DNA from 4 places in the Kineococcus esterisolvens genome. Region 4 is predicted to be linked to each of the others. Evidence: riboswitches for the same ligand, from Rfam matches in the RefSeq annotation. Region 4 holds a riboswitch; each other region holds the start of a gene.

Region 1 (3,197 bases), on a different contig from region 4:
ACCAGCCCCTCCGTCGTTCCCCGCACTCCCGCCCGCCCGGGTGGTGTCCGTCGCCGCAGTGCCTACCCTGGGAGGGCCAGGAGCACGACGACGAGCCCCGGGACGCACCGTGACCACGACCCCGCGATCGGCACCACCCACCGACGGCCGCGCGCGCGGCGCCGCCCTGGCCTCCGTGGTCCTGGCCGTGGCGGGTGCCCTGGTCGCGTTCGTGCCGCGGCTGCACGTGCTCGCCCTGGTCCTGGCGGTGCTGGGCCTCCTCGTCGCCGCCGCTGCCCTGCGGCGCGCGCGCACCTCCCGGGCGGCCCGTGCGGGGCTGGTGCTGTCCGCGGGCGCCGTCGCCGCGGTGGTGGCCGTCACGGTCGAGGCACGCGGGGACGTGGTCCAGCAGGCGCAGGAGCCCCCCGGGGGGACGGCGGGGCCGGTCGCCGGGGGAGCGGCGGGCACGCGCCCCTCCGGGTCCCCCGAGGGCGTCGAGGTGCTCTCCTGCGGCGAGGCGGGCGCGTCCGGGACGGCCACCGCGACCGTGTCGGTCACCGGCACCGCGGAACGCACGCGCAGCCTGTCGGTCGCGGTGGAGTGGGTGGACGCCGCCGACGCCACCCTCGGGGAGGGGCGCACCGACGTGGCGGGCCTCGCCCCGGGGCAGACCGTCACGGTCGCGGTGCGGGGCAGCGGGGTCACCGGGGCGGTGGCCTGCCGGGTCCTCGAGGTGACGCAGGACGTGAGCGCCGCCGGTTGAGCACCGCGGGAGCGGCGGGTCGCTCCGCCGGGTCGGAGCACGAGGAGGTTGACAGCGTGCCTGCGCAACGGGCACGGTGTGGCCCACGACCATCCAGAGCGGCCGAGAGACCTGGCTCGACGACGCCGCAGCAACCCCCCTCCCGCAGGGCGTGGGTGCTTCCGCCAGGACCGATGGAGGGCACGGCATGACTCAGGACCGCACCACCGAACTGCACTCCCGCCGGCACATCGACCTGTGCCGGCGCGGTTCCGCGGCCTGTCGCTGACCGCTGCGGAACCCGGCCGGACCGCGGGGGGGGGCGGGGGGGCGGCGGCGGGGGCCCCCCCCCCCCCGGGCCCGGCCCGCCGCGCGCCCCCCCGCCGCCCGGCCGCGGGGCCCCCCCCCCCCCCCCCCCCCCCCCCCGCCCGCCGGTGCCCCGGCCGACGGCCTCCACGAGGCCGCTCCGGCGGGAGCACCCCCACCCGCCCGGCCGCTGCACGGCGGCCGGAAGCCCCACGTCACGCCCTGGAGAGAGAACGCATGTCGACCCCCACGTCCACCGCGGTGCCCGCCGACACCACCGACGAGAAGTTCGCCGGTTACGCCCACCCGGAGAAGCTGGTGAGCACCGCCTGGCTCGCCGAGAACCTGGGCCGGGAGGGCCTGGTCGTCGTCGAGAGCGACGAGGACGTCCTGCTGTACGAGACCGGTCACGTTCCCGGCGCGGTGAAGGTGGACTGGCACACCGAGCTCAACGACCCGGTGACCCGCGACTACCTGGACGGCGCGGCGTTCGCGGAACTGCTCTCCGCCAAGGGGATCAGCCGCGACGACACCATCGTGCTGTACGGCGACAAGAGCAACTGGTGGGCCGCGTACGCGCTGTGGGTGTTCACCCTGTTCGGCCACGAGGACGTGCGGCTGCTGGACGGCGGTCGCGCCAAGTGGGCCGCCGAGGGACGTGAGCTGACCACCGAGGTGCCGCAGCGCCAGCGCACCGAGTACCCCGTGGTGGAGCGCGACGACAGTCGCGTGCGGGCGTTCGCGCCCGACGTGCGCGAGCACCGTGGCGGCCTCGTGGACGTGCGCTCGGCGCCGGAGTACACGGGCGAGCGCACCCACATGCCCGACTACCCGCAGGAGGGCACGCTGCGCGGCGGTCACATCGCCGGCGCGGCGAGCGTTCCGTGGGCGAAGGCGGCCGCCGAGGACGGCACCTTCAAGGACCGCGCGGCGCTGGAGGAGATCTACTTCGCCGGTGCGGGCCTGACCCCCACCACGCAGACCATCACCTACTGCCGCATCGGTGAGCGGTCCAGCCACACGTGGTTCGTGCTGACGCACCTGCTGGGGCTGGAGGACGTCCGCAACTACGACGGCAGTTGGACGGAGTGGGGCAACGCGGTGCGCGCGCCCATCGTCGTGGGTCCCGAGCCCGGCGAGCGCTGAGCCCTCCGGGAACCCCGCGACGGCCCCTGCGGGTCCCGCGGCCTCGTGCCGCCGGACCCCGCAGGGGCCGTCCTCCCGCGTCCGGGGCGGCTCGGGAACGCTCAGGGCCCGGTGGGTCCCAGCGCCGTGACGACCTCGCCGACGACGACGACGGCCGGTGCCCGCACGCCGGCCTCGCGGGCCACCCGGGCGATGTCGGCCAGCGGTGCGGTGGTGGTGCGCTGGTGGGGGCTCCAGCCGTCCTGCACGACGGCGACCGGGGTCGCCGGGTCGCGGCCGGCGGCCAGCAGGTCGGCGGCGAGCCGGTCCAGCGCCGCGACGCCCATGAGGACCACGAGGGTCCCGGCGAGGCGGGCGAGCGCGCCCAGGTCGTCGCCGTCGAGGTCCTCGTGGCCGGACAGGACCGTGACGCAGCGCGCAGCCCCGCGGTGCGTCACGGGGATCCCCGCCGCGGCGGGCACCGCGAAGGCGCTGGTGACGCCTGGCACCACCTCGACGTCGACGCCGGCGGCGCGGCAGGCCAGCACCTCCTCGCCGCCGCGGCCCAGCACGTAGGGGTCGCCGCCCTTCAGGCGCACGACGGTGCGCCCGGCCAGGGCGGCGTCCACCAGGACCCGGTTGATCTCCTCCTGCGGCACCGGGTGGTTCCCGGAGGTCTTGCCCACGTCGACGACCTCGACGTCCGGGTCGAGCTCGGCGAGGACGGCGGTGGGGGCGAGGCGGTCCACCACCACCACGTCGGCCTCCGCCAGGCGGCGCCGTCCCCGCAGGGTGAGCAGCTCCGGCTCGCCGGGGCCGCCGCCGACGAGCACGACGCGTCCGCGGGTGCGGCGGTGCCGGCGCAGCGGTGCCGCGCCCGAGTCGATCCGCTGCCCGAGGTGGACGGCCAGCGCCCTGGCCCGTCCGGTGTCCGCGCCCGCGCTCACCGAGACCACGACGTCGTCGCGGCGCACGACGGCCGGTTCGGCGGCGGTACCCGCGCCGGGGGTCCCCGCCTGCACGCACCACAGCCGCCGCGCCTCGG
Region 2 (3,197 bases), on a different contig from region 4:
GCCGGCTCGGACGCGATCGCCACCGCCCGGGTCCTGGCGGCGGCCGTGCGGCACCTGCACGCCGAGCGGCCCGTCGACGTGGTCGTGGCCGGCATGGCGGGCCTGGACGGGCTCACCTCGCTGGTGCCCGCGGCCCTGGCCGCGCTGCTGGACTGGCCGCAGCTCACCCTCGCCGACGAGATCACCGTCGAGGGCGGCACCGTGCGGGTGCGCCGGGAGACCTCCACCGACGTCGAGGTGCTCAGCGCCCCCGCGCCGGCGGTGCTGTCGGTGACCGACCAGGCGTTCCGCGCCCGCTTCCCCGACTTCAGGGGCATCCTCGCCGCGCGCAAGAAGCCGGTCGCGGTGCTCTCGCTGGCCGACCTCGGCGTCGACCCCGCCACCGTCGGGCTCGACGGCTCCGCCACGCGCGTCCTGGAGGCCGCACCGCGCCCCGAGCGCGGCGACCGCGTGCTGGTGACCGGCGGCGCCGAGACGGTGCCGGCCCTCGTGGACTACCTGGTGCGGAAGGGTTTCGCGTGAACCTCCTCGTCCTGCTCGACCACGGCGACGGGCGGCTGCGCCCCACCGCCCTGGAGCTGCTGACCCTGGCCCGCGACGTGCCGGGCGCGCGGGTGCACGCCGTGTGGGTCGGCGCGGCCCCGGGCGAGGAGGCGCGCGCCGCCGTCGCCGCGCACGGTGCCGCCGTGCTGCACCACGTCCTCGTCGAGGGTGCCGACGACCGCCTCACCGCCTCCGTCGTGGACGCCCTCGAGGCCGTGCGCGCCGAGGTGGACGCCCCGCTGCTGCTGGTCGCGTCCACCTTCGAGGGCAAGGAGGTCGCCGCCCGCCTGGCCGGGCGCACCGGCGCGGGCGTCGTCACCGGCGCCGGTGCCCTCGAGCTCGGCGCCGACGGCCGCTTCGTCGCCGGCAAGACCGTCCTGGCCGGCACCTGGACCACCCGCTGCGCCGTCACCGCCCCCTTCGGGGTCGTGGCGCTGGCCCCGAACGCCGTGCAGGCCGCCCCGGTGGACGGCGCCGGTGCCCTGGACGTCGTGGAGCACCGCGTGGCCGCCTCCGCCGCGGCCCGCGCGGTCACCGTCCACTCCCGCGAGCCCCGGCCCACCTCCGACCGCCCGGCGCTGGCCGAGGCGGAGGTCGTCGTCGTCGGCGGTCGCGGCGTGGAGGGCGACTTCTCGCTCGTGGAGGAGCTCGCCGACGTCCTCGGCGGCGCCGTGGGCGCCACCCGCGTGGCCACCGACGAGGGCTGGATCGGGCACGAGGCCCAGGTCGGGCAGACCGGCGTCACCATCAGCCCGCGCCTGTACGTCGGCGCGGGCGTCTCCGGCGCGGTGCACCACCGCGGCGGGATGGCCGCCTCGGTGACCGTCGTGGCCGTCAACAGCGACCCCGACGCGCCGATCTTCGAGTTCGCCGACTACGGGATCGTCGGCGACCTCACCGAGGTCCTGCCCGCGCTGAGCGACGAGATCCGCCGCCGCCGCTCCTGAACCGCGCTGGTTTGCGCGCGGGCGTCGTCGTGCCCTAGGTTTCCGGACGACCATCCAGAGCGGCCGAGAGACCTGGCTCGACGACGCCGCAGCAACCACCCCTCGGGGAAGGTGCTTCCGCCAGGACCGATGGGAGTCCCGGTGAGCTCTGCCCGTGTCCTCGTGCCCTCGAACGTCGACGAGCGCGTCCTGCGCCGTCGCGCTGCGCTCGGCAGCTTCGTCGGCACCACGATCGAGTGGTACGACTACTACCTCTACGGCACGGCGGCCGCCCTGGTGTTCGCCCCGCTGTTCTTCCCGCAGGTCGACGGCGCCGTGGGCGTCATCGCCGCCTTCGCCACCTACGCGGTGGGTTTCGTGGCGCGGCCGCTGGGCGGTGCGGTCGCCGGGCACCTCGGGGACCGTCTGGGGCGCAAGAAGGTCCTGGTCGCCTCCCTGCTGCTGATGGGCGCCTCGACGGCCCTCATCGGCCTGCTGCCCACGTACGCCTCGATCGGCGTCGCGGCACCCGTGCTCCTCGTGACCGCCCGCCTGCTGCAGGGGTTCTCCGCCGGCGGCGAGTGGGGCGGCGCGGTGCTGCTGGCGGTCGAGCACGCCCCGCCGGGACGCCGCGGCCTGTTCGGGGCCGTGCCGCAGATGGGGTCGGCGGCCGGGATGGTGCTGGCGAGCGGGGGTTTCTGGCTGACCCGGACCCTCACCACGCCCGAGCAGTTCCTGTCCTGGGGCTGGCGGGTGCCGTTCCTGGCCAGCGCCGTGCTCGTCGTCGTCGGCCTGGTCATCCGCCTGAAGGTGGCCGACTCGCCGGTGTTCGCCGAGTTGCGGCGCGAGGGCGCCGTCGCCCGCCGCCCGGTCGTCGACGTGCTGCGCGAGGACGCCCGGGGCGTGCTGCTGACCACCGGGATGCGGCTGGGCCAGAACGGCGGGTACGTCCTGTACACGGTGTTCGCCCTGAACTACCTCACCGAGCAGGTCCGCGACGACGGCGGGGACGTCGGCCTGCTCGCCGTGCTCGTCGCCTCGGTGCTGAGCCTGGCCGCCACTCCGCTGTGGGGACTGGCCTCCGACCGGTTCGGCCGCCGCCCGGTGTACCTGTTCGGCGCGGTGCTCACCGCGGTCTTCACGGTGCCGGCGTTCTGGCTGCTGGACACCGGCTCGACGTTGCTGATCGTCGGCGCCGTCGTCGTCGCCGTCAACCTCGGCCACGACAGCATGTACGGCTCGCAGGGCGCGTTCTTCGCCGAGCAGTTCCCCGCCCGCACCCGCTACAGCGGCGCCTCGCTGGGTTACTCCATCGGCGCGGTCCTCGGTGGTGGGCTGACCCCGCTGATCGCCGCGTCGCTGCTGGCCCTGGGCGGCGGCTCGCCCTGGCTGGTCGCCGGGTACCTCAGCCTGCTGGCGGTGCTGACCGCCCTCTCGGCCGCCGCGTCCCCGGAGACCGCCCACCGCCCCCTGGACGCCACCGTCCCGACCCCGGAGAACTCCACCCCGTGAGCACCGCACCGCTGCGCTTGAACGCCTTCGCCATGGCCTGCGTCGGCCACCAGGCCGCCGGGTTGTGGGCGCGTCCGGAGGACCGCAGCGCCGAGTACCGCACCCTCCGGTACTGGACCGACCTGGCGCAGCTGCTGGAGCGCGGGGGTTTCGACGCGCTGTTCCTGGCCGACGTCCTGGGCGTGTACGACGTGCACGGCGGCTCGCGCGACGCGG
Region 3 (3,197 bases), on a different contig from region 4:
CCCGCAGGCCGAGGGTCTCCAGGCCCTTGGCGAGCGTCCACGCGTTGAACGGGCTCAGGGTGGGCCCGGTGTGCCGGGTCAGCTCCTGGAGGCGGCCCCCGACGAACTCCGCGGTGCCCAGGACGGCGCCGCCCATCACGCGCCCCTGGCCGTCGATGTGCTTGGTCGCGGAGTACACGACGACGTCGGCGCCGAACTGCAGCGGCCGCTGGCCCACCGGGCTGGCGAAGGCGTTGTCCACCACCACGACCGCGCCGGCCGCGTGGGCGAGATCCGCGACCGCCTCGATGTCCACGAGGGTCTGCATGGGGTTCGCCGGGGTCTCGAAGAACACCGCCTGCGCGGGCGTGGCCAGGGCCCGCTCCCACTGCGCGAGGTCCTCGCCGTCGACGAACTCCGTCGTCACGCCCCAGCGGGGCAGGATCTCGTCGAGGATGACGTAGCAGGAGCCGAACAGGCTGCGGGCGGCCACGACCCGGTCGCCGGCACCCAGCAACGCCCCCAGGGCGTAGAACACCGCGGACATGCCGCTGGCCAGTCCGTAGCACGCCTCGGCGCCCTCCAGCAGCCGCAGCCGCTCGGTGAACACCGAGACCGTGGGGTTCCCGTAGCGGGAGTAGACGTAGCGGTCGACCTCACCGGTGAACGCGGCCTCGGCGGCAGCGGCGGAGTCGTAGACGTACCCGGACGTCAGGTACATCGCCTCGGAGGTCTCCTCGAAACCCGAGCGGGCCAGGCCGCCGCGCACGGCGGTGGTGTCGGGGCGCCAGGGGCGCGGTCGCTGCTCGTTCACGACTGCCTCCACGGCAGGCCCTGCGCGCGCCAGCCGGCGCCGCCGCGGTGCCCGTGCTCGTCCAGGTCTCCCTCGAAGCCGTCGAGGACGTTGTAGCTGGGGCCGATGCCGGCGGCCGTGGCGGCCTCGGCGGCGGCGACGGACCGCTTGCCCGAGCGGCACAGGAACACCACCGGGCCGCGGTGGCCCGGCTCGACGCCCGCGCGCGCCAGCTCCGCGAGGAACCTCGCACCGGGCGCGTCCTGCTCCACCGGCAACCACGAGGCGAAGATCGGCGACCTGCCCAGCTCGGCGGTGTCGGGCACCCCGACGTACGTCCACTCCGCCTCGGTGCGGACGTCCACGAGGACGGCGTCGCCGTCGTCGCGCAGCAGCTCGAACGCCTCACGCGCCGTGAGGTCGCCGGAGTAGGTCAACAGAACCCTCCCATCGGTCCCGGCATGAGCACCCTCCCGAGGGGGGTTGCTGCGGCGTCGTCGAGCCAGGTCTCTCGGCCGCTCTGGATGGTCCGATCAGCGTAGGGCATCGGCGGAGGTGCGCGGGCCCCCTCGCCGGTGCGCCGCACCGGGCCCCACCGGTCCGCACCGGGCGGCTGCGGCCGCCCGGCCGTCTCAGGGACCGGGCAGCTCCTGCCCGGGGCAGCCGGCGAGGACGTCGGCCATCGCCTCGCCCTCGGCGGGCGTCACCCACAGCCCCCACGCGCTCTTGACGGCGACCTGCCGGGCGACGTACTCGCACTCCCCCACCGGCGGCAGCCACTCGGAGGCGTCGTCGTCGCCCTTGGACTGGTTCAGCGCCCCGTCCACGGCCAGCAGTTCCAGGGGGTCGTTGGCGAAGCGGACGCGCTCGTCGTCGCTGAGCTCCTGCGCGCCGGTGCGCCAGGCGGCGGCGAGCGCGACGACGTGATCGATCTGCACGTCGTCGCTGGTGCCCCGCCCGCGGCGGAAGGCGATCTCGTCCCCGGAGTAGGGGTCCTCCAGCGTGCCGGACAGCACCGTGCAGCCGTCCTCGCCCAGGCGGACCCCGGTCAGGTCCCGCTGCAGGACGTCGTCGCGGGTGCGGCAGCCGTCGGCGTCCACGTCCACCCAGCCGTCGCCGAACAGCTCGCGCTCGTAACCGGTGGAGGGGGCGGCGGCACGCACCTCGAGCGCGGCCAGCGCCTCGGCCGCGTCGCCGGTCGCGGCGCCGGTCCCGGTGGGCGCGCCGCCGGCGAGCGCGCGCCACAGCGCGACGGCCAGCACGACCAGCAGCAGCGGCACGAGGATCGCCGCGGGGGCGCTGGAGCGCCGAGCGGGCACGGCCACCTCCTCCACGGGTCCCCGTGGAGCCGGGGACGACGAAGGGGGCGTGCGTGCGCACGCCCCCTCGAGGAGCTCCCGCAGTTGGACTCGAACCAACAACCTGCCGGTTAACAGCCGGCTGCTCTGCCAATTGAGCTATGCGGGACCACCGCCGGGTGAACCCCCGGCGACAGCACGTCAACCGTACCAGCCCCTCCCGGGTGCCCGCGTCACGGGCCGGGCCCCGTCAGGACCCCTGCGCGCGCTCCTGCCAGGCCCGCCGGGCGGCCTCCAGGCGGAACAGCTCCGAGGAGGCCGCCAGGTACTCCTGCGCCTGCGCCGAGGGGTCCAGCCGCTGCAGGAGCCGCCGCGCGTCGGCGACCGCGCGGGTGGCCGCTTGACCGGCCAGCGCCGCCACCAGCGAGCGGCCCCAGCGCTCCAGCTCCTCCTCGTCGCTGACGGGCAGCTCCGTCACGGCCAGCTCCTGCACCAGCGCCGCGACGGGGCCGTCGGCGTACTCCAGCACCGCCGCCACCCACGCCGGCCCCTGCGGCGCCTCCAGCGGACCGCCCGCGGCGGTGACCGCGTCGTGCACGGCGCGGTGCACGGGTGCGGTGAAGGCGTCGGCGGGCAGTTCGGCGAAGTCCTCGGCGACCACCCACGGCGCCTGCAGCGCGCACGACAGCACCCGCCGCTCCAGCTGCTCGACGACGTCGTCGACCCGCTGGGCCGGCGGGGCGGGGCGGGCGGCGGCCTGCTCGCCGGTCCCGCTGCGGCGGGACGTCCCGCCGTGCCCGTCGCGGCCGCCGTGCCCGTCCCCGGCGTGCCGGCGCACCCGGTCCAGCACGAAGCGCTCGTCGAGGAAGCCCGTCCAGCGGTCCAGGTTGACCGCGTAGCGCTGCCGCAGACCGCGGTCGCGGATCGTCGCGACGATCGGGGCGGCCGCGTCCAGCGCGGCCAGGCGGCCGGCCTCGCTGTCGAGGTCGTAGCGGGAGATCGTCGAGCGGATCGCGAACTCGAACAGCGGCACCCGCCCGGCCACCAGGGCCGCGACGGCCGCGTCACCCGAGGACAGCCGCAGGTCGCACGGGTCCTGCCCCGACGGCTCGACGGCCACGTACGTC
Region 4 (3,197 bases):
GCGCCGCTCGCGCAGCTCCCCCACGCCGCCGTGCACGAGCTCGGTGCGCACCCCGGCGGTGGTGAACGCGTCGTCGATGCGCTTCTGCAGGCCCGGCTCGTCGGTGATCCGCACGGTGACGAGGCGACCGGAGTGGTGGTCGCGCAGGCGCGCCAGCTGCTCGGGGGTGGGCCGGTCGTGCAGGACGCTGCGCACGAACCGCTGCGCCGGCGGGGTCTGCGGGTCGGAGAACACGTCGTAGACGTCGCCGACCTCGACGACGCGGCCGGCTTCCATGACCGCCACCCGGTCGGCGATCTGCCGCACCGCGTCCATCTCGTGGGTGATGACGACGATCGTCACGCCCAGCTCGCGGTTGACCCGCCGCAGCAGCGAGAGGACCTCGGTGGTGGTCTCCGGGTCCAGCGCGCTGGTGGCCTCGTCGGCCAGCAGCAGCGGCGGGTTCGTCGCGAGCGCGCGGGCGATGCCGACGCGCTGCTTCTGCCCGCCGGACAGCTGCTCCGGGTGGGCGTGGGCGCGTTCCAGCAGGCCGACGAAGTCCAGCAGCTCCGCCACCCGCGCCTCGCGCTGCGCCTTGTCCACGCCGGCCACCTTCAGCGGGTAGGCGACGTTCCCGGCGACGGTGCGGGAGCGGAACAGGTTGAACTGCTGAAAGATCATGCCGATCTCCCGGCGCGCGGCCCGCAACTGCTTCTCGGGCAGTCGCGTCAGCTCCCGCCCGGCGACGGTGACCGTCCCGGACGTGGGCGCCTCCAGGGCGTTCACCAGCCGCACGAGCGTGGACTTGCCGGCCCCGGAGTACCCGATGACGGCGAGGACCTCGCCGGCGTGCACGTCGAGGCTGACGTCGTCGACGGCGGTGACGACCTTCCCGGAGCGCTCGTACCGCTTGGTGACGCCCTGCAGGCGCACGATGGGGTCGGCCATCTCAGCCCTGCGCCGCCCGCGCGTCCTCCTCGACGTCCACCAGCTGCTCCTGCAGGGTGGCGGCGTCGACGTCGCGGACGACGGCCTGCGGGTAGCTCTTGACGAACTCCTCCTGCACGGCGGGGTCGTGGATGAGCTCGGCGAGGTCGAGGTAGGTCTGGTTCCCGGTGTCCTCGGCGCGGGAGACGAAGAGGTTCACGTAGGGCACGGCGGACTCGCTCTCCGGGTCGTCCTGGTGGACGACGGCGTCGACCGGCAGTCCGGCGCTGGTGGCGTAGTTGTTGTTCACCACGGCGCCGGCCACGGAACCGCTCTGCAGGGCACCGGCGGTCTGGGAGGCGTCCAGCGGGACGACCTCGACCGTGGAGGTCTCCACGTCCGCGACGGTGGAGAACGCGGAGCCGCCACCGGCCAGGGTCAGCAGGCCGGCGTCCTGGAGAACGAGCAGCGCGCGCGCCTCGTTGATCGCGTCGTCGGGGATGGCGATCTTCGCGCCCTGCGGGAACTGCGACGGGTCGTCGTGCTCGGTGGAGTACAGCGGCAGCGGGTACACGGCGGTGGAGCCGACGGGCTGCAGGTCGTCGCCCGCGGTGACGTTGTAGTTCGCGAGGTACTGGGTGTGCTGGAACTGGTTGAGGTCGACCTCGCCCTGGCTCAGCGCCGGGTTCGGCAGGCTGTAGTCGGAGAAGTTCACCAGCTCGACGTCGACGCCGAGGCGCTCCTGCGCCAGGTCGACGTAGGTGTTCCAGTACGGCTCGGCCTGGTCGGTCACGCCGATGCGGACGGTCTCGCCGCCGGCGGCGGTGGTGGTGGTGTCCTCACCGGTGTTGCGCACGACGAGCGCGATGACGACGGCGACGACCACGACGACGGCGGCGCCGATGAGGATCGGCAGCTTGCTGCGCTGCGGCTTGTCGGGCAGGGCGGGCGGGGTGGCGCTGGACACGACGGGCTCCTCGTGAGGGGTGGTGCGGGATCGGTCCGCCGCCGGCACCCGGACGGGCGGGCGGCGTGGGCGGGGCGGTCAGCCGCGGGTGGCGGCGCCGCCCCGGGGACACGAGGGGGACGTGGCGCGCGGGCTCACGACGGGTTGCCTCCTGCTCGGCCAGGCCGTTCCCGCCACCTCCGTGACGGCACGGCCACACGCTTGCGGGACGCTCCGTCCCGCCGGGCTTTCACCTGGAGCACCCCACCGCGGACGAGGGTTGCCGGTCAGCCAGCCAGGGCTTGTCGCTGACGCTCGATGCCGGGAGCAATGGTAACGAGGTGCCGGATCGGAGGTCAAAACGTGTCCGGTCCCTTCCGGTCCCTTCCGGTCCCTTCCGGTCGTGCCCGGTCGTGCCCGCTTGCCCGCCGTCCGCGGGGACCGGTACGGCCACCGGGGCTTGTCGCGAGTAAGTTGCAACAAGCCCCACCGGTCGACGCCCGCAGGAGGTCCCCCGTGCCGGCAACCGGTGCACCGGCCCGATCGTCCCCCCCGCTGCCGCGCGACCCGCTGGGCCGCCGCGCGCGGGGGCGGCGCGGCGCCGTCGCACTCACCGCGCTCGCCGCGCTGACCGTCGCCGCCGCGCTGGCGGGCGCGGCCGTGGGCGCGGCGGCCGTCGAGCCCGCCGACGTCCTGCGCGTGGTGGCCCACCACCTGCCCGGGACCCGCTCCCCGGCAGTGGTGCCCGACCCGGTCGTGGAGGCCGTCGTGTGGGACGTGCGGCTGCCGCGGGTGCTGCTGGGCCTGGCCGTGGGCGCCGGGCTGGCGGTGTGCGGGGCGGCCCTGCAGGCCATGGTGCGCAACCCGCTGGCCGACCCGCAGCTGCTGGGCGTCAGCTCCGGCGCCTCCACGGGCGCCGCGGCGGCGCTGCTGCTGGGCGCCGGCGCCGGCTGGGGCGAGCACGCGCTGTCCGGCAGCGCCTTCACCGGTGCGCTGGCCGCCTCGGTGCTCGTGTACGCCGTGGCGCGCAGCGCGGGGCAGGTCACCTCGGCCCGGCTGCTGCTGTCGGGCGTCGCGGTCGGCTACGCACTGCACGCGGCCACCAGCTTCCTCGTCTTCGCCTCCGGATCGGCCGAGGGCGCCCGCTCGGTGGTGTTCTGGCTGCTGGGCTCGCTGGGCCTGGCCGCGTGGGGCGCGCCCCTGGCGGCCGTGCTCGTCGTGGTCGCCGCCACCGTCACCCTGCTCACCGCGTGGGGGCCGCGGCTGGACGCCCTCGCGATGGGCGACGAGACCGCGCGCGGCCTGGGCGTGTCCCCCGCGGCGTTCCGCACGGTGCTGCTGGCCG

What was found. A riboswitch is a leader RNA that binds a small molecule or an ion and turns the genes downstream of it on or off. The one in region 4 is predicted to bind S-adenosylmethionine.
Region 1: linked by a shared signal. The riboswitch ahead of ACRYR8_RS00505 (sulfurtransferase) and the one ahead of ACRYR8_RS18605 (MetQ/NlpA family ABC transporter substrate-binding protein) in region 4 are both predicted to bind S-adenosylmethionine.
Region 2: linked by a shared signal. The riboswitch ahead of ACRYR8_RS01875 (MFS transporter) and the one ahead of ACRYR8_RS18605 (MetQ/NlpA family ABC transporter substrate-binding protein) in region 4 are both predicted to bind S-adenosylmethionine.
Region 3: linked by a shared signal. The riboswitch ahead of ACRYR8_RS01180 (rhodanese-like domain-containing protein) and the one ahead of ACRYR8_RS18605 (MetQ/NlpA family ABC transporter substrate-binding protein) in region 4 are both predicted to bind S-adenosylmethionine.

Annotation. Positions count from the first base shown of each region.
Region 1 covers NZ_JBJLRI010000001.1:110,388-113,584, reverse strand. The annotation lists gene ACRYR8_RS00510 (FxLYD domain-containing protein) at 110-742, shown strand; SAM riboswitch class I at 829-922, shown strand; gene ACRYR8_RS00505 (sulfurtransferase) at 1,265-2,173, shown strand; gene cobA (uroporphyrinogen-III C-methyltransferase) at 2,275-3,197, opposite strand, start outside.
Region 2 covers NZ_JBJLRI010000003.1:16,552-19,748, reverse strand. The annotation lists gene ACRYR8_RS01885 (electron transfer flavoprotein subunit beta/FixA family protein) at 1-522, shown strand, start outside; gene ACRYR8_RS01880 (electron transfer flavoprotein subunit alpha/FixB family protein) at 519-1,490, shown strand; SAM riboswitch class I at 1,538-1,626, shown strand; gene ACRYR8_RS01875 (MFS transporter) at 1,632-2,981, shown strand; gene ACRYR8_RS01870 (LLM class flavin-dependent oxidoreductase) at 2,978-3,197, shown strand, end outside.
Region 3 covers NZ_JBJLRI010000002.1:29,313-32,509, forward strand. The annotation lists gene ACRYR8_RS01175 (O-succinylhomoserine sulfhydrylase) at 1-793, opposite strand, end outside; gene ACRYR8_RS01180 (rhodanese-like domain-containing protein) at 790-1,209, opposite strand; SAM riboswitch class I at 1,217-1,303, opposite strand; gene ACRYR8_RS01185 (HNH endonuclease family protein) at 1,405-2,091, opposite strand; tRNA gene ACRYR8_RS01190 (tRNA-Asn) at 2,167-2,239, opposite strand; gene dnaG (DNA primase) at 2,321-3,197, opposite strand, start outside.
Region 4 covers NZ_JBJLRI010000082.1:11,857-15,053, reverse strand. The annotation lists gene ACRYR8_RS18610 (methionine ABC transporter ATP-binding protein) at 1-927, opposite strand, end outside; gene ACRYR8_RS18605 (MetQ/NlpA family ABC transporter substrate-binding protein) at 929-1,873, opposite strand; SAM riboswitch class IV at 2,066-2,175, opposite strand; gene ACRYR8_RS18600 (FecCD family ABC transporter permease) at 2,369-3,197, shown strand, end outside.